2 linked regions of the Lysinibacter sp. HNR genome follow. The protein of the gene in region 2 interacts with the protein of the main gene of each other region in a pairwise test. Links are inferred from orthologs where the notes say so. Each region holds a gene or a part of one and is shown on either strand. Other genes may lie near its edges. The genes, in order: FrondiHNR_RS11705 and dnaE.

What was found.
Region 1: the proteins of dnaE (region 2) and FrondiHNR_RS11705 interact in binary tests that used the Escherichia coli proteins (3 or more experiments, as listed by UniProt). The link is inferred for Lysinibacter sp. HNR from one-to-one orthologs.

Annotation. Positions count from the first base shown.
Region 1 is NZ_CP121684.1:2,566,153-2,575,588, forward strand. What follows is about bases 4,171-7,319. They hold FrondiHNR_RS11705 (DNA polymerase III subunit gamma and tau), read right to left. Parts: upstream 6,964-7,319; coding sequence 4,378-6,963; downstream 4,171-4,377. Other genes in these bases: recR (recombination mediator RecR), read right to left, coding at 4,171-4,369; FrondiHNR_RS11710 (acetate kinase), read right to left, coding at 6,974-7,319. Also shown: FrondiHNR_RS11680 (transglycosylase domain-containing protein), read left to right, coding at 1-211; FrondiHNR_RS11685 (metallophosphoesterase), read left to right, coding at 256-1,170; FrondiHNR_RS11690 (aspartate-semialdehyde dehydrogenase), read right to left, coding at 1,172-2,224; FrondiHNR_RS11695 (aspartate kinase), read right to left, coding at 2,318-3,595; more of recR, read right to left, coding at 3,773-4,170; more of FrondiHNR_RS11710, read right to left, coding at 7,320-8,182; pta (phosphate acetyltransferase), read right to left, coding at 8,188-9,436. UniProt on the Escherichia coli protein: Part of the beta sliding clamp loading complex, which hydrolyzes ATP to load the beta clamp onto primed DNA to form the DNA replication pre-initiation complex.
Region 2 is NZ_CP121684.1:1,818,813-1,829,168, forward strand. Bases 1,914-5,982 are described here. They hold dnaE (DNA polymerase III subunit alpha), read right to left. Parts: upstream 5,627-5,982; coding sequence 2,114-5,626; downstream 1,914-2,113. Other genes in these bases: FrondiHNR_RS08200 (AraC family transcriptional regulator), read right to left, coding at 1,914-1,946; FrondiHNR_RS08210 (RluA family pseudouridine synthase), read right to left, coding at 5,693-5,982. Outside these bases: FrondiHNR_RS08190 (ABC transporter ATP-binding protein), read left to right, coding at 1-533; FrondiHNR_RS08195 (VOC family protein), read left to right, coding at 725-1,114; more of FrondiHNR_RS08200, read right to left, coding at 1,266-1,913; more of FrondiHNR_RS08210, read right to left, coding at 5,983-6,613; lspA (signal peptidase II), read right to left, coding at 6,603-7,151; FrondiHNR_RS08220 (DivIVA domain-containing protein), read right to left, coding at 7,251-7,919; FrondiHNR_RS08225 (YggT family protein), read right to left, coding at 8,034-8,348; cell division protein SepF, read right to left, coding at 8,366-8,851; FrondiHNR_RS08235 (YggS family pyridoxal phosphate-dependent enzyme), read right to left, coding at 8,886-9,569; cell division protein FtsZ, read right to left, coding at 9,573-10,356. UniProt on the Escherichia coli protein: DNA polymerase III is a complex, multichain enzyme responsible for most of the replicative synthesis in bacteria. This DNA polymerase also exhibits 3' to 5' exonuclease activity. The alpha chain is the DNA polymerase catalytic subunit.

The sequences.
Region 1 (9,436 bases), 750 kb from region 2 along the record:
AGAGATTCCAACGCTCTACAACAGGTGGGATCGCAGTAGTCAAGAATTGCGAAACGCGGGCTTCACCACACCGCCTAATGCCCGCTGTGACGTTGAGGGCGGCACGCTTCCACAGAACGAGAACGAGCGCACCCTTGTAAGTTCAGAGCCCGCCCAGGGACAACTTGCACGAAAAGACAGTCAGATAACCTTTATCGTGAGCTGTCAATAGTGACCGGTTCGGAGTCTCGTCGCAGCTCTTCCCTCGCTACCACAATCCTCAAAGGTGCCCTGGTAGCGGGGGCTGCCGCTTTTGTGTGGGGAACCGTTATTGAGCGGCAACTTTTTACCCTGCGCAGAATTAACATGCCGGTTCTTCCAGAGGGTCGCACTCCCATACGAATACTTCACCTTTCGGATCTTCACTTAGCCCCCTGGCAGTTTCGTAAGCAGCGCTGGGTGCGTAGCCTCGCCACTCTCGCGCCAGATCTCGTAGTAACCACCGGGGACAACATGGGGCATGAGGAAGCCCTGTTTGCCCTCAAGCACACCCTGGAGCCTTTCGAGAATACCCCGGGCGTTTTTGTACACGGTTCAAACGACTACTACAAGCCCATGATCAAAAGCCCCCTGCGTTACCTGCGTAAACCGAGTCAGCGAAGCATGAAAAACCCCACGCTCCCCATCGCTCCCCTCAATAACTTTTTTGAAGATTCTCTGGGGTGGGTATCCCTCAATAACTCCGCCGTTCGACTCTCAATCTTAGACAGCACGCTGGAGCTATTTGGACTGAATGATCCACACATCGGGTACGACAGGCCAGACGATATGCGATCGGCGCTTCACACGCTGCGCGGAGAATCCGCAGATGAAGATCCACAGGTGAGCCGAATTGGCGTCGTGCACGCCCCCTACCAGAAAGCTCTCAACACACTTGTTGATTCGGGAGCTTCTGCCCTAATTGCAGGTCACACCCACGGCGGACAGGTGTGTATCCCCGGATACGGGGCCCTCACCACAAACTGTGATCTGCCCCGAGAACAGGCCAAGGGGTTGTCTCTCTGGCATCACAAACAGCGCGCCGCTTTCCTCACGGTAAGCGCCGGGCTGGGACACTCAATCTATGCACCCGTCCGCTTTGCCTGCCGCCCCGAGGCAACGCTCATCACCCTCGTTCCGGCAGCCGTTTAGACTATCGAGAGTTACGTTCCGCCACGATCTCCGCGATCTGCACGGCGTTCAGTGCCGCCCCCTTGCGCAGATTGTCGTTCGAGACGAAGAAGGCCAAACCGTTTCCGTCCGCCGTCGACTGGTCTTCCCGAATACGACCCACATAGCTGGAATCCTGCCCCGCAGCCCCCAGGGGCGTGGGAACCTCACTCAGCCTTACACCGGGAGCGGAGCGCAGCAGCTCTGTTGCCTGCTCAGCAGAGAACGGCTTTGCAAACTCGGCGTTGACCGAAAGAGAGTGTCCGGTAAACACGGGAACACGAACGCATGTCCCCGATACTCGAAGGTCGGGAATCCCCAGGATACGACGACTCTCGTAGCGGAGTTTCTTTTCCTCATCGGTCTCGCCGAGGCCATCATCCACAATCGAACCGGCCAGGGGCAACACGTTAAACGCGATGGGCTTAGCGTATTTAACCGGTTCTGGGAAGTCTACAGCCGAGCCGTCATGTACAAGACACGTGAGGTCTCCCTGGGAAACCGCTGCCTGTACCTGCTGTGCAAGTTCTTCGGCCCCGGCAAGACCGGAGCCCGAAACTGCCTGGAAGGTGGTCACAACCAGGCGAACCAACTCGGCCCTGTTGTGCAGAACACTCAATACCGGCATCATAGCCATTGTTGTGCAATTGGGGTTTGCGATGATTCCCTTAACCGCCCGATCAATCGTGTGTGGGTTAACCTCGCTCACAACGAGGGGAACCTCGGGATCCATCCGCCAGGCGCTGGAGTTATCGATGACCATTGCACCGGCCTCCGCAAACCGGGGTGCATACGCACGCGATCCCGTAGCACCCGCGGAAAAGAGAGCGATCTGAATACCGGTGGGGTCTGCGGTGGCCACATCCTCTACCACAATCTCTTTCCCCTGAAATGTGATCGTTTTTCCCGCGGAGCGGGCGGAGGCAAAAAGGCGGAGGCTCGCAACGGGAAAGTCCCGCTGCTCGAGCAGGGTCAGCATTACCGTGCCAACCTGTCCGGTGGCTCCAACAATGGCAATGTGTTGTGGTGTAGACATGGTTCCTCTATTTTCCGTACCGCTGTGGGTTCATCCGGGTAGGCCGCAGCCGGGGTGCAATTAGGTTAGCAATAAAAAAGGTGTGAGGGCGTGTTAGCGTCCGGTTCCGGCGTGAACGATAGCCACATCATCAGCGTCAAGCTCAAACGCGGCGTGCAACACGCGTGCAGCCTCGGCCAGACTATCGGCTCGGGTAACTACAGAAATACGGATTTCACTTGTTGAAATCATCTCGATGTTAATACCCGCGTCAAAGAGCGCGCGGAAAAACTTGGCCGAAACACCGGCGTTAGTGCGCATTCCCGCCCCCACCACCGCGAGCTTGCCAATCTGGTCATCGTATTGCAGACTGAGGAACTCGATGCGTTCCCTCTCGGCCTCCAGAGCATCAATCACACGGGAGCCGTCCCCGCTCGGCAGGGTGAAGGAGATATCGGTGCGCCCAGTGGCCGCAGCCGAGACATTCTGAACGATCATGTCGATGTTGGCACCGGTCTTTGCGACAATTTCAAAGATTTCGGCTGCCTTACCCGGAATATCGGATACACCAACAACCGTAATCTTGGCCTCGCCAGAGTCGGTTGCTATACCGGTGATGATGGGCTCTTCCACACTACCTCCATTCGGAATGCCGTCTTCGGGGTTGTACACGATGGTACCCTCGTTGTTGTTAAACGAGGATCGCACGTGGAGTGTTACCCCATGACGGCGAGCGTACTCAACCGCTCGAATATACAAAATCTTAGCCCCAGACGCTGCCAGTTCCAGCATCTCTTCGCTCATAATAAAATCTATTTTCCTGGCGTTGGGAACGATCCGGGGATCCGATGTGTACACGCCGTCAACATCGCTGTATATCTCGCACACATCGGCGTTAAGCGCGGCGGCCAGGGCTACAGCGGTTGTGTCGGAGCCACCCCGACCCAGGGTTGTAATATCTCCGGTGCCGCGATTAAAACCCTGGAAACCCGCAACAATTGCTATCGCACCTCGATCAAGCGCCGCACGAACCCGCTTGGGGGTAACATCCACAATACGAGCAGCACCGTGTGTGGCATCCGTGATCATACCGGCCTGGCTACCCGTAAAAGAGAGGGCCTCATGTCCCATTCCCTTAATGGCCATGGCAAGGAGCGCCATGGAGATCCTCTCCCCCGCGGTGAGAAGCATATCGAGTTCTCTGGGTGCGGGTATGGGTGAGACCGCGTGAGCCAGGTCGAGCAGATCATCCGTGGAATCGCCCATTGCAGAGATTGCAACAACAACGTCGTTACCCTGGCGGTGAGTGTCAACAATGCGCTTGGCCACGCGTTTGATGCTCTCGGCATCAGCAACCGAGGATCCGCCAAACTTCTGCACGATTAATGCCATATAGCTCTCTCCGAATGTTTCCCGCTATTGATTTTACGCCCAAAATTCAATAATACGGCACAAAAAATGCGTTGAGGTGCATACACAGGCGACTCACGTGTAACTGCATCAGATCGGTTCGCACCGAACGTGACCCGGGCTTTGCCCCGTGAGTGGTTTACACCGTGATACAGAAGCCTAATCGATACTGCGCCGTCCCTCAAAAGCGCGTCCCAGTGTGACCTCATCCGCAAATTCGAGATCACCTCCCACCGGCAAGCCGGAAGCCAACCGAGAAACCGGAACATCCATCGATTTAAACAGCCGTGAAAGATAGGCTGCGGTTGCCTCACCCTCCAGATTGGGGTCGGTTGCCAAGATTATCTCGGACACCTCAGTGTCTGCGAGACGACGCATCAGCGACGCAATGTTGAGGTTATCCGGCCCAATCCCATCGATCGGACTGATCGCACCCCCGAGCACGTGATACAGACCTCGAAACTGTAGGGTTCGTTCAATCGCCACAACATCTTTAGGCTCCTCAACAACACAGATAAGAGTGGAATCACGCCGCGGGTCACGACAAATGGAGCAGAACTCCTGTTCCGACACGTTTCCACACTGCACGCAGAATTGAACGCGTTCGCGGACGGTCGAGAGCAGCTCGGCTAGGCGGGAAACATCTGCGCTCTGCGATTGAACGATATGAAAGGTGATTCGCTGCGCAGATTTTGGCCCGATTCCAGGCAAACGCCCGAACTCCTCAATAAGGTCCTGAATAATTCCCTCGTACACCGTTCACCTCACCCCGTCTCCTCGGGAAGATCCTGTTCTTCCAAAAATGTCGCCCCCAGCACCTCACGCACCACAGACTCACCGTAGCGGGTGCTCTCCGCGTGGTTTTCCTCCACCTCGGGTGTGGACGCTCGCGCACGAAGAATAGCGGCTGCGCTGGAGGAGGGCTCTGCCAATGATCTGCCCGGCGCGGCAGAATCCTCGGGAACACTCTGTGTCGGCAGGTTTGACACCTGTGAGTTTGGCACAGGGTTTTCCGGCGGCGGGGGTGGACTCCAATCCTCTTCCGGAGGTACCTCGTCATCGCTCACGCGGGGATAGTCCTCAATCTCACTCCGGGTGGGCGCGGAAACCTCGGGAGTTTTTGAGGAAGGTTCACTCTCAAAGGTTTTCGGGTCTTCACCAACCTCCGGCTTCTCACGGACCGCTGGGCTTTCACGAGCCTCCGACTCTACAAGCACCTCTGGGGTCTCGGGCGACACGGACACTCGGGGCACGTCGCGACCGATGGTCGTTGGCAGCGAGGGTGCTGAGTCAGCACCGGGAATAGCCACCACGTTCCACTCGGTGACGGGAGCAACCGGCGTAGAGCCCTGCGGAGCGCTCACGTTCGCCTCGGATGTTTCCCCGGGCACCGCAGCCACCCCCTCCCGGGACGACGCAGCCGGCCTCTCCCCGAACGGTACGGAGTTCACCGGTGGCGGAAACGAAGATTGCTGCTCACTCTCAACCCGTGCCATAAACCGAACCCGGAAACCCAACACGCTTTGAATAGCGCTGCGGAGCTGTTCACTTACGCTCTCCGGGCCGGACGTTGCGCCCCGAAAACTCGAAACGTCATTGGCGCTGGGAAAGGAGAGCACAAGAACGTCGTCGTTGAGTTCACGCACCGTTGCGGTATATGCCGCCATCCAGGCTCGACGATCAACCCGCATGAGAACGTCAAGAATCTCCTGCCAGGAGTGTTTCATCTGTTCCAGGGTAACCGGGCTAATCTGAGCTTCCCCCGTCACGGCTGCTGCGGAAGGGGGCGCTGCGGCGGGAGATTTCCCGGTCACGCGAGCTTCTTCTCCCGAACGTAGTTCCTCAGAAGCAAGCGGTTGCACGGAAGAACGAAGCGATTCATCGGGGCGAGACTCAGCGCTGGAATCAGCCTCATTGATCAAGAGTGACTGTTCCGCAGTACGGGACTCGGGTACAGGCTCAGATTCTGGGGCGGCGCGAGGCGGCTCCACAGGGCCCGCAGGCTCCGCAACACGAGGTTCTGGGGCAAGGCCGGGCGTCTGAGTTGCACGGGACGGCTCCGCAGCACGAGGCGGCGCTGCCAGCGTTGCGCCCGCGACTGGTTCAGATCGAATCTCAGCAACCGTGCGCTGGGGAGCGCGCGCGCCCGTACCGCCACCCTCTGCAGCAGCCGACACGGGCCCGGATACGCCAATACGACGCTCAATGCGTTCCAGCCGTGTGAGAGCACCTCGCTCTGCATCACCAAGACTCGGAACAAGCGCCCGGGCAACCATAAACTCGAGGTGCAGCCGGGGAGAGGTGGCACCCGTCATATCGTTCAGCGTCTTGTTCACTACCTCGGCCGCGCGGGAAAGCTCTACCGGACCAAAAACCGCGGCTTGATCAAACATGCGTTGTAACTCATCCTCGGGCACACCGCGAAGAACCGCCGCGGCCCGCTCCGGGCCACTCGCAGAAACAACTATGAGATCGCGTATGCGCTCAAGAAGATCCTCCACAAACCTACGGGGATCCTGTCCCGTTTGCACCACCCGATCAACAGCGGCAAAAGCGGCGGCCCCGTCGCTACCGCCCAGCGCCTCAATCACCTCGTCAAGCAACTCCGTGTGGGTAAACCCAAGCAGGCTCACCGCACGCTCGTACTCAACCGTGTCACCCTCGGAACCAGCTATGAGCTGGTCGAGCAGAGAGAGGGTGTCCCGGGCCGAGCCACCGCCCGCCCGTACCGCCAACGACAACACACCAGGTTCGGTTTTTACCCCCTCGCTATCGCAGAGCTGCTGGGTATACTCCAGGAGTTGAGCGGGCGGGATCAAGCGAAAAGGATAGTGATGCGTGCGCGATCGGATCGTGCCAATCACCTTGTCCGGTTCCGTGGTGGCAAAGATAAATTTGACGTGCTCCGGCGGCTCTTCCACAATTTTGAGCAGGGCGTTAAACCCGCCCGACGTGACCATGTGGGCCTCATCAATAATAAAAATCTTGTAGCGATCGCGGGCCGGGGCAAAGATCGCCCTCTCGCGCAGGTCACGCGCATCCTCCACACCACCGTGGCTAGCGGCGTCGATCTCAACCACATCGAGCGACCCACCACCGCCACGGCTCAGTTCCACACAGCTGGGGCAACTGCCGCAGGGGGTATCCGTGGGCCCCTCCGCGCAGTTGAGGCAGCGCGCAAGAATACGGGCGGAGGTTGTTTTACCGCACCCACGAGGGCCACTAAAAAGATACGCGTGATTAACCCGATTGGTACGAAGAGCGGTCATGAGGGGGGCGGTCACCTGAGACTGACCGATCATCTCAGCAAAACTCTCTGGCCGATAACGGCGATACAGTGCGGTAGCCACCCTTGTGATTCTACAGGGTACCGCTGATCGTCTCGCGGGCCTGACGAGCAATCTCCAACTCCTCGTCGGTGGGGATCACCAAGACCTCAACCGCAGAGTCGTCCGCAGAAATTCTGCGTGCACCGCCGCGAACAGCATTGCGTTCAGCATCTAGTTTGATGCCCAACCACTCCAGACCCTTGAGAATTTCCTCACGCAACGGAGGGGCATTCTCGCCCACCCCCGCCGTGAAAGTGATCACATCAGCCCCGCCCAGGTGCACCAGATAGGCCCCCAAATAGTGCCGCACCCGGTGAACATACACATCAAGCGCGAGCTGCGCCTCCGCGTTCCCCTCCTCAGCCATGGTCTCAACATCTCGCATATCTCCGGTGCCGACCAGCCCCATAAAACCACTCTGACGATTGAGGAGACGATCAAGGTCATCAATGGTGAAGTCGGCGGTGCGGGCCAGGTGAAACAACACGGAGGGATCAATATCGCCGGACCGGGTTCCCATCACTAGACCCTGAAGCGGCGTCATCCCCATTGAGGTCTCCCGAGACACTCCCCCGTCAACAGCACAGACCGAGGCTCCGTTGCCCAGGTGCAGCACCACCTGCTTCAGGTCGGCCAGGGGTCGACCCAAAAATTCTGCGGCGGCCTGCGAAACATACTTGTGGGAGGTTCCGTGAAAACCATACCTGCGCACCTGATGCTTCTCTGCCAGCTCGCGATCAATCGCGTAGGTGTAGGCCTCAGCAGACATCGTCTGGTGAAAAGCGGTGTCAAAAACAGCCACGTGGGGCACCCCGGGAAAGGCCTCACGGGCGGCAACTATTCCCTGGTAGTTAGCCGGGTTGTGTAGGGGAGCAAGCTCCGAGAGATCGTTAATGACGCGCGCAACCTCATCGGTGATGATGGTGGGCGCAACATAGCGCTCGCCGCCCTGAACAACGCGGTGGCCCACCGCGCTGAGGGGGGTCTCCGCGAGGGTGGTTCCCGCGGTGGCAAACGCGTCCATCATGACCTGGAAGCCCTCGCCGTGGTCACGGATGGGGCGTTCAATCTCTGAGCGAACGCTCTCTCCTCCCTCGATAACAGAGGTGTGAATAGCTCGCCCGACCGGCTCGCCAATTCTCTCCACAAGACCGGACGCTATCCGAGACTCACCGGCCATGTTAATCAATTGATATTTAAACGAGGAGGAACCACTGTTTACAACAAGTACGTAGGTCATATGGACTATCCGTTTCGCTCGGGGGTTGCGGGTTCGAGGCCGGTGATCTCGGGTTCGGTGGGTTCAGCATCCGCTTGAATCGCCGTAATTGCCACAGTATTCAGAATGTCTTCCACAAGCGCCCCGCGCGAGAGGTCATTAACCGGTTTACGTAAGCCCTGAAGCACTGGCCCCACGGCGGTTGCTCCCGCGGAACGCTGAACGGCCTTATAGGTATTATTGCCGGTGTTCAGGTCGGGAAAAATAAACACCGTGGCTCGCCCGGCCACCTGCGAGTCGGGCAGCTTTGAGGCCGCAACGGCCACATCCGCCGCCGCGTCGTATTGAATCGGACCCTCCACAAGAAGGTCGGGACGCCGCTCCCGCACGATGCGGGTGGCCTCACGCACCTTCTCCACGTCGGCACCGGAACCGGACTCCCCCGTGGAGTACGACAGCATGGCAACACGGGGCTCAATCCCAAACTGGGCCGCCGTGGCCGCTGACGAAATTGCGATATCCGCCAGTTGCTCGGAGGTGGGGTCGGGGTTGACCGCACAGTCACCGTAAACGAGCACACGATCCGCCAGAGCCATCAGAAACACGCTCGACACGATCGACACTCCGGGCTCAGTTTTAATAATTTCAAAGCTCGGTCTGATCGTGTGTGCTGTGGTGTGGGCAGCACCGGAAACCATCCCGTCTGCAAGACCCAGGTGGACCATCATGGTACCGAAATAAGAAACATCAGTGACCGCGTCGGTCGCCTGCTCCAGGGTGGCCCCCTTGTGTGCACGCAACCGCGCATACTCCTCAGCAAATCTGGGCAACAAATCGGAGTGGGCCGGATCGATAATGCTGGCTTTGGTGATGTCGAGTCCCAGGGCAGCGGCTCGATGATGGATAAGGTCGGGATCACCCAGAATAGTGAGGCGCACAACCCCCCGCTTCAACAGAGTGCTGGCCGCACGCAAAATTCGGTCGTCGGAACCCTCGGGGAGCACAATATGTTTGTTGGCCCGACGAGCCCGATCGAAGAGCCCGTACGCAAACATGATGGGCGTGAGCACCTGAGAAGCGTGCACCTGCATGGCTTTTACCAGGCGCCCCCCGTCGACATGATCTTCAAAGAGAGAAAGCGCGTTATCGAATTTGCGCGGTGAATCAGCCGCGAGGCGACCACGGGTGTGGGTGATCCGTAGCGCGGTGTCGTAGGTACCGAGTCCCGTCGCGATGATGGGAAGGGGCGAGTTAATACCGTCGAGCAAGCTCTGC
Region 2 (10,356 bases):
ATGACGTTCTCTTTCCGTGGCGCAGCGTGATTGATAACGCCATCATCGGCCTGCAAATTCAGGGGGTTTCGCGACGCGAGGCCCGCGCACGCGCAATAGAGCTGCTTCCCACCTTTGGCCTCACCGATTTTGCCGAGGCCAAACCCGAGCACCTCTCCGGTGGTATGCGGCAACGCGTGTCACTTCTTCGTACCGTGCTACAGGGAAAAAAGATTCTTCTGCTCGACGAGCCGTTTGCCGCCCTGGATTCCCTCACCCGAAGCGACATGCAGCAGTGGCTCAGCGATGTGTGTCGGCAATTAGGAGTCACGGTGTTACTCATCACCCACGATATCCGCGAGGCCGTATACCTCTCGAACCGAGTTGTTGCGCTCGCCCCACGACCAACCAGTATTGTGGCAGACATCATTTTTGATGATATTAAGCAGGGGCAGCCAATCAATCTGCGCGCTCGTGCCAAAGACCCCGACGTCATGGCCGCCGAGCACAGACTCTTTGACCTGCTCCACAGCACACAGCCCGATCTAGGCTAAAAAGGTTACCCACCCTTATAAAGTCTGCACCTCACTCGTGCATATTCTCACAGCCGTGGGGAACCGCCTCTCACTGGGGAAGCACCTCTCATACAGCGTTGTGATTTTTCCTCTCGCCGCGTTGTATGTTCAGGGGTGTCCTGTCCGAAACGTTCAAGACGAGGAAGTTTCTACTGGGCTACCGTAAAGACATGCAAACACAACTTGGATTCATCGGTATTGTTACACGCGATATGGGAGAGTCTCTCCGGTTTTATCGGGCGCTTGGCCTTAATATTCCGGAGGGCCTTGAGGATCAACCACACGTAGACATTGAATTGAACGCGGGGGTTCGTCTTGCCTGGGACACCGTTCAGACTATTCAAACTTTTGACCCGCACTATGAGTTCCCCAGCGGAAAACACCGCGTGGCCCTCGCTTTTAATCTGGGTACAGCCGATGCGGTCAACGACAAATTTGCCGCGCTTGAAGCCCTAGGATATCCGGGTCACACAGCCCCCTGGGATGCTTTCTGGGGCCAACGTTACGCAACAATCTTTGACCCCGACGGTAACTCGATTGATCTCTACGCAGACCTGTAACCCGTGTAGCCCGATACGGGCCCACGCTGCTCGATAGTCCCACGTAGACCCGTCATCCGGTATGCCCCGGTGAAAAGCTCAGCAGGCTCCGCGCAGATCCGCATCGAGTACAAAGACGACCCAGACCTCGATAAGAGGCCCAGATGAGCGTCTACGATCGAAGCGCACGGGGCGATACCCCGCTGAGTCTACCCACCTCTCGTGATAGGTGGGCCTGATCGGAGTACCCACTGCTCATAGCGACCTCGGCGAGGGCTCTCCCTCGTCGAATCTGTTGATACGCATTCTGGAAACGCAATATTCGTTTAAGGGTCTGCATCCCATAACCAAAATACATCAGGCATTCCCGGTGCAGTTGTCGTTCTGACACGTACATTATACGGGCGGCATCTGCCACGGTAATGCCTGACCGAGCAGCAGAGCGAAGCTGAGCAGCCCTTGCAAGCCGCCGAGAACTCACACGCTCTGCCTGTAGTGCTAAAGCTTGGGGCAGCGACGACTCCACCGAATCAGGGGTAATCTTGGCTAACGGAAAAATCGTGAGATAGTGAGGCAGCACGTCCGCGAGATCAACACGCATATCCACAATCTCGTGGGCGTCAAGTCCCAGCAGCGCGGGAGCAATTCCGGGTGCCAGACGAACTCCCACCAGGCTTTCTCCCCCGGTTGACCGCGACACAAACGGGCGCGTGGTGGGACCAGCCAGGCTGAGCATATTGCGGTGCCACAGCACATCAATGCATCCATCAGGCACAATTGTTTCCCGCACGGATGATCGTGAGGCCCACACGATAGCTCCGAGGAAAGAAGCCCGGCTCTCTCGATAGGTCATCGCCTTTTCCCGCCGATGCTCACCCTTACAACATTACGCACGCCGCACCGTACTGATCGCACCACTCCGTACATGCTCCAGCACGCTCCCAACAACTTATTCACCGTCGCCCCGCTTCCGTGACAACCTCCACATCAGGGCCGTCGTGTTTGCAGCAAGAGGTGTGCTCACTGCAGGCAGCGGGGACCCAAAAGCCCCTTTATGTCTCCGAAGAAACTTGAGTTGACCGAGACCGGGTAGGGAAGCTCAAAGATACGAACGGAGGTGGAGGTGAGCAGCCTGAGCCGTACTTCGTTTTGTCCAGAATGACGCTCCAGCAACTCTTTAAGCTCCCTCATCGTCTTGGGGGTGGCACGCTTATCTTGCAGGGTTATCGATATGGGTGCCCCCACCTCAGACTGCTCTACCTCGGGAAGGGACACACCATAGGCGTGCATCGACATGCCGTCGTCGCGGGCATTCACCTTTCCACGAACCGAGGCGATCGAGTCGCTCTGCAGCATCGGGCCAAACTCCAGATAGGACTTGCCCATCAGAAGCACCTGTATCTCCCCGGTAAAGTCCTCCACCGTGATCATTCCGTATTGGTTGCCCGACTTTGCAACCCTGTGCTGAACGCTCGTGATGAGACCGGCGATCGTCACAATTTCACCATCAAGGTTGGCATCCGGATTGTTAATGTCGTTAACGGTGGTGCTGGCGTGTTTTGCTAGGGCAATCTCGAGACCCGCGAGCGGATGATCGGAAACGTAGAGCCCAAGCATCTCCCGCTCGAACGCAAGCTTGTCTTTTTTGCCCCACTCGGGACGCTCGGGTACCTGGTCCTCCGCCTGCGCGGGATCGTCAAAGAGACTATCAAAATCGAACCCAAAATTTCCGTTTGCCTCTTCGCGCTTGGCCTTGGACGCGGCATCGACGGCATCTTCGTGAATCTCGACAAGCGCGCGACGAACCGGAGATATCGAGTCAAACGCTCCCGCTTTAATGAGGGATTCTACGGTGCGCTTGTTGAGTACGGTAAGCGGAACCTTATTGAGGAAGTCATGAAACGAGGTGAAACGCCCTTTTTCTTCGCGCGCCTCACGAATATTTTCGACCACCTGCGCACCAACGTTACGGATGGCTCCCAGGCCAAAGCGGATGTCGGTACCCACCGCGGAGAAGTGTACAAGAGACTCGTTCACGTCGGGCGCCAGCACCTGGATTCCCATGTGGCGGCACTCATTAAGGTACATACCCAATTTATCTTTAGAGTCGCCCACACTCGTGAGTAGCGCGGCCATAAACTCCGCCGGAAAATTGGCTTTTAGGTAGGCCGTCCAGTAACTCAAGACGCCATAGGCCGCCGAGTGAGCCTTATTAAAAGCGTAGTCGGAAAATGGGAGCAGAATATCCCAGAGGGTTTGAACAGCGGCGTCTGAGTACCCGTTATCCCGCATACCCTGTGAGAAGGTCTCAAACTGTTTGTCCAGCTCTGACTTTTTCTTCTTGCCCATGGCCCGACGCAAAAGATCGGCCTGGGCCAGTGTAAAGCCAGCCAGTTTTTGGGCGATTGACATCACCTGTTCCTGGTAAACGATCAAACCAAACGTTCCGCCCAGCACCTCGCTGAGAGGTTCTTCGAGCTCCGGATGAATAGGAATGATCTCCTGGGCAGCATTCTTACGCAGAGCATAATTGGTGTGAGAGTTTGCACCCATGGGACCGGGCCGGTAGAGAGCAAGAACGGCCGAGATATCTTCAAAGTTATCGGGCTTCATGAGCCGCAGCAGGCCACGCATTGGGCCACCATCAAGCTGAAACACCCCGAGGGTGTCTCCGCGTGCAATCAACTCATACGTTGCCTGATCGTCCAGATCAAGATCTTCGAGAATGATGTTCTCGTTGCGGTTGGCCCGGATATTATCGAGGGCATCATCCAGGATTGTGAGGTTGCGCAGGCCCAGAAAATCCATCTTAATGAGCCCAAGGGTTTCACAGGCCGGATAGTCAAACTGGGTAACGATCTGGCCGTCTTGCTCGCGCCTCATGATGGGGATGATATCGATCAGCGGGTCGCTCGACATGATTACACCGGCCGCGTGAACACCCCACTGCCGCTTGAGATTTTCGATACCGCGGGCGGTTTGAAAAACCGTTTGCGCGTCGGAGTCTACCTCAAGAATCGCCCGAAAATCGGCAGCCTCTTTGTAACGAGGATGTGCCGTATCCATGATTCCCTCGAGTGGGATGTCTTTACCCATCACGGCAGGCGGCATGGCCTTGGTGAGCTTTTCACCCATGCCATAGGGAAAACCGAGCACCCGGGAGGAATCTTTAATAGCCTGCTTGGCCTTAATAGTTCCGTACGTGACGATCTGCGCCACACGCTCGTCACCGTATTTTTCGGTGACATATTTAATGACCTCACCGCGACGACGCTCGTCGAAATCTACGTCAAAGTCTGGCATCGACACGCGATCCGGGTTAAGAAAACGCTCAAAAATGAGACCGTGCTGCAGGGGATCAAGGTCGGTAATTTTCATGGCGTACGCCGCCATTGATCCGGCACCCGAACCCCGACCGGGACCCACTCGAATACCGTTCTTTTTAGACCAGTTGATGAAGTCGGCAACCACAAGAAAGTATCCGGGGAAACCCATCTGGAGGATAACCTCCACCTCGTAGTCGGCCTGTTTGCGAACGTTATCAGGAATACCACCCGGGTAGCGCTCGTGTAGGCCGGTCTCGACCTCCTTGATAAACCAGCTCTCCTCGTTTTCACCGGGAGGGCAGGGAAAACGAGGCATATAGTTTGCGCGGGTATCGAAGGCCGTTTCACAGCGCTCAGCGATCAGCAGGGTGTTGTCGCAGGCCTCGGGATAGTCTCGAAAAACCTGACGCATCTCGGCCGGGGTCTTAAGATAAAACTCGTTAGCGTCAAATTTAAATCGGTTGGGGTCGTCGAGTCGCGATCCGGATTGCACACAGAGCAGGGCCGCGTGCGATTCGGCGTCCGCCGCATGGGTGTAGTGCAGATCGTTTGTGGCGACCAAGGGCAGTCCCAGGTCTTTGGCCAGCTTAATGAGATCCGACATCACACGTCTCTCAATATCGATGCCGTGATCCATAATCTCGCAAAAGAAATTTTCTTTACCAAAGATGTCACGAAACTCGGCGGCTGCAGCCCGGGCCTGCTCATATTGACCCAGGCGAAGGCGGGTCTGCACCTCACCGCTGGGACAGCCCGTCGTGGCGATAAGGCCCTCGGAGTACTGATTGAGCAGCTCACGATCCATTCGGGGTTTAAAGTAGTATCCCTCAATGGAGGCACGGCTCGACAGCCGAAAAAGATTGTGCATTCCCGTCTGAGAGGCAGAGAGCAGGGTCATGTGGGTATAGGCACCTGCTCCCGAAACATCGTCTCCCCCGCCGCTTCCCCATTTAACCCGGGTGCGATCACCGCGGTGGGTTCCCGGCGTGAGGTAGGCCTCCGTACCAATAATCGGCTTGATTCCCGCGTTTGTTGCGGTGTTCCAAAAATCAAACGCACCAAACATGTTGCCGTGGTCGGTAACGGCGATGGCGGGCATTCCCTGCCGAACGGCCTCTTCGATCAGCGGTTTAACCCGCGCAGCACCGTCGAGCATTGAGTACTCGCTGTGAACGTGCAAGTGAACAAAAGAATCAGTCTGTGACACACCATCTCCCAAAGTCGCCGGGCAGGCCTTAATTCTACCCCGCTCCGGTGACAGTAGTATCAGTCTTTAAAGATTCTGAAGAACCTCATAGGCGTGCTGCAGGTCAGCAGGGTATCCACTCTTGTAGGTGACCCACTCGTTTGTGCCGGGATGCGTGAAAGATAGCTCCGTGGCGTGTAACCACTGCCGCTCAAGCCCCAGTTTCTGAGAGAGCGTGGGATCGGCCCCATACATGCTGTCACCGACACAGGGGTGGCGTTGAGCGGCCATGTGTACCCGAATCTGGTGGGTGCGCCCCGTTTCAAGATGAATCTCTAGAAGTGTTGCGTAGGGGAAAGCCTCGAGCGTCTCGTAGTGGGTAACCGAGTGACGTCCCTCACTCGTCACCGCAAACTTCCATTCAGAGCCGGGATGTCTCCCGATAGGGGCGTCAATCGTCCCGGCAAACGGGTCGGGATGCCCCTGCACAATCGCGTGATATACCTTGTCAACCGTACGATCACGAAACGCTCGCTTTAGGAGGCTGTATGCTTTTTCGCTCTTAGCCACCACCATCAAACCGCTCGTACCCACATCGAGGCGCTGAACGATTCCCGCTCGTTCCTGCGCTCCCGATGTTGCTATGGTGTATCCCGCAGCCGCGAGTGCACCAAGCACGGTAGGACCTTCCCAGCCGACAGCGGGATGGGCCGCAATCCCCACTGGCTTATCAACCACCACCAGATCATCGTCGTCGTGAACGATTGTGAAATCCTCCACCTCGGTGGGAATCACACGCGGGCCCTCTTTGGGATTCCATGTCACGTCCAGGTAGGAACCGGGATGCAAACGATCCGATTTACTCGCCACCTTGCCGTCAACCAGCACGCCTCCCTCCGCAAGAACCGATACCGCAAAGCTTCGAGAGAAACCCAAAAGTTTAGCCAACGCAGTGTCAATGCGTTCTCCTCCCAGTCCTTCCGGGACAAAGAGACTCCTACTCTCCACCAACCGCGGTACCTTTCGTAGGCACGTTTTTGCTCTGGTTCTTACGTGAAGATCGGGGCTCACGGGTTCCATCAATCTTTATCCCACGGAAGGTAAGAATCACAAAGACGCCCATCGCGGAGACGATAGCGATATCTGCCACATTGTAAATCGCCGGGAGCATCCAGGGGGTCGAAATAAAATCGACAACGTGACCGCGCCCGAATCCCGGTTCGCGAAAAAGACGATCGTTGAGATTGCCCAGCACACCACCCAGGAGCAACCCTAAAAATATTGCCCACCCCAGGGAGCGAAGCTTCGCGGAATACCAGATGATAAAAACGACAACAGCGGCTGCGAGTATCGAGAAAATCCAGGTACTCCCACTCGCCAAAGAAAACGCGGCCCCGGGGTTTCGTACAAAGTAAAATTGCAAGAAATCGCCGATGACGGGGATTGCGACACCGTATTCAAGGTTGTCCACAACCCACACCTTTGTCAGCTGGTCAATCCCGTACACACCGATCGCCAAGCCGGCAAGCACAAGGAAAACACTCAACCGGCGGCTACCCGAAGCCGAGGGTTTATCCGGAGTTGTCCCCTCCTGCACTTCAGAAGGGGACAGGTCAGACGGGTCAGAGGAGTGACGCACCCGATTTTATTCGAGTCCGGAGGGGGCACCCTCGGGCTCCGGAGAGCCGTCGAGCCCACGCAGCTGACCCTGAATGTAGCTGCGAAGCGTGGAACGGTACTCACCCTCAAACTCACGCAGGTCTTTAATCTTGGTCTGCAATTGAGCACGCTCGGTGTTAAGACGTGCAAGCTCGTCTGCGCGCTGCTTCTGTGCGTCAGAGACAAGCTCGCGAGCGGTGCTCTCACCCTCACGGATAAGCGCGTCGCGCTTCTCTTCACCATCACGCACATGCTTATCGTGCAGTTCAAGAGCAAGCTGTAGCATTCCGCTGCTCTTGGAAGCCTCGTTGGTGGACTCCGCCTCAACTACGGTAACGGCAGGAGCAGGAACTACAACGGGCTCCTGAGCCGGAGGGGTAGTGATGACTGTTTCTTCGCTGTCCTCGTCCTGGGCAGGCTCAGATGGTGCGGCAACAGCGGAGCGAGGCTCAGCAAACTGGCCTGCTTCGAAACCTTGAACACGATCACGAAGTTCCTCGTTCTCCTGTTTCAGGGCGGAAGCCTCGTCCTGGAGTCGTCGAAGTTCACGACCAACCTCATCGAGAAAGTCGTCAACCTGATCCAGGTCATATCCATCACGAAACTTTGTAATCGTAAACCGCTTGTTTACGATATCTTCAGGTGTCAAAGCCATTACTGGTCTCTTTCGCTTAAGTCTCGCCACACTCGCGGCGTCAAGACAACGCTACCAAACGCAAGGCGTAAATATGTAACACTACGCGCTCAAAAATCAATTAAAACACATGATTCAGAGAAAAATCGCGATAATACCGGGGATAATCGCCAGTAATATCCAGCACACAATCATCGTTATGAGCCAGCCAAAATCAAGTGCAACGGGCCCTAAACGCAGTGGAGGCAACAGTTTTCGAATAAATTTAATGGGCGGGTCAGTGAGCGTGAAGACTAACTCCACAAGAACCACCAGGAACCCTTTCGGATACCATCTCGGGTTGAGTACACGAACCCAGTCAAGGATGAGTCGTGCCCACAAAATAGCTATATAAATCCTAATGATTAGTTGCAGGCTAAACCCAATAATCAGTGCCAAATTGCTTACCAAGGTAGTTAAAAGCCGTCCTAAGAGTTCACAAAGAAGGAGGCTTCAGCATCCCCGGAGTCGTTAACCGCATCCTGCTCACCGCTCAGAGCGATGTGGGAAGGAGAGAGCAAAAACACCTTGTTTGTGACGCGCTCGATTTTTCCGTAGAGCCCCTGTGAGAGTCCACTAGCAAAGTCAATCAGGCGCTTTGCCTCAGCATCATCCATTTGCGAGAGGTTGATAATGACGGGCACTCCGTCCCGAAAGTTCTCTGCAATAATTTGCGCATCCCGGTACTGTTTAGGGTGCACGGTAAGAATCTCGTTCAGGGTTGAGGGCGAGGGAGCGCGCGTTGCCGCGCGACGCAGGGGGGTAACAGGGGCGCGGACGCCTTCTGCCGCAGGTGTGGCCGCAGCTGTCTGAGGCTGCTGCTTAGCCTGGGTCCCCTGCATGGTTTCTTCGTTCTCAAGCTCTTCATCAGCGAGCCCGAGGTAAACCATGGTTTTTTTCAGCGGGTTGCTCATTGTACTACCTCCATAGCAATTGTCTACTTTGAGACTAGACTGTTTCCGGTCGTTTTCCCGTGATTGCTGTGCCAATTCGGAGGTGTGTCGCACCCTCCGCGATAGCTTCCACGTAGTCGTGTGTCATACCCGCAGAGATTGCGGTTGCTCTCGGGGCGAGTTGTTGAACAGCATCGGAATACCCCCGCAATCGCGCAAAGGCTCGACGCGGCTCCTCTTCAAGTGGCGCCACAGCCATCACACCCCTCAGATCATAAGCTGGGTTCGCAAGAACACGCTCCACCAAAGGTAAGAGTTGATCTGGCGCAACCCCACCGCGGTCCTCCTCTTCTGTGAGGTTCACCTGCACAAAGCAAGCAAGGGGATGATCCTGCTCACCAAGAGCATCCACCAGTCGAACCCGATCAAGTGAGTGCACAACATCCGCATATTCGGCAATCTGACGAAATTTTTTACCCTGGATTTGTCCAATAAAATGCAGGGTAAGGTCCAGGTCGGTAAGCTTAGACGCCTTTTCCCGAGCCTCCTGATGACGGTTTTCGCCAAAGTCACGTACACCTAGTCGATAGAGCTCGCGAATCAGGCTTTCCGGATGAAACTTAGTGACCACAACTGTCGTGATCTCTGATACCGGCCGGCCAGCCTCCGCGGCAGCATCTGCTACGCCTCTCCGCACGCTCTCCAGACGTTCGCTCAGTATGGGATCAAAACCAGACACGATCTACCTGAGGAACTCGGGAACATCAAGATCATCGTCATCCGCAAACGATTCGTCCGCAAGGACGGCCTCAACAGGAGGAGACACTATAGCCTCACCAAACTCCGTGGCGTTTGAGGCCTCATCGCCCAAAACTTTTTCTTCCGCAGGAGGGGTGAATGTTTGGCGCTTACTCGCTTCTATGTGCATATTCTTTGAGGCAGGCTCGTGGGAGTCAAATCCCGCGGCAATGACCGTGACTCGCACCTCATCCCCCAGCGCATCGTTGATGACGGTCCCAAAAATAATGTTTGCCTCGGGGTGAACAACGTCTTGAACCAGCGAGGACGCATCGTTGATTTCATGAAGGCTCAGGTTAGAGCCACCCTGAATACTCAGCAGTACGCCGTGCGCACCCTCGATACTTGCCTCAAGAAGAGGCGAGGCAACAGCCAACTCGGCGGCTTTAATAGCGCGATCCGCGCCTCGCGCCGAGCCGATACCCATGAGGGCAGAACCGGCTCCCTCCATGACGGACTTCACGTCGGCAAAATCAAGGTTGATAAGCCCAGGGGTCGTAATAAGGTCGGTAATTCCCTGAACGCCAGCAAGGAGAACCTGGTCGGCGAGCGAGAATGCCTCAAGCATGCTAATCCCGGGATCACTGATCTCCAATAGGCGATCGTTAGGAACAACAATCAGGGTATCAACCTCTTCACGAAGGGTATGAATCCCAGAGTCAGCCTGGGCCGCTCGACGCTTGCCCTCAAAATTAAACGGACGCGTCACAACACCAATCGTGAGCGCT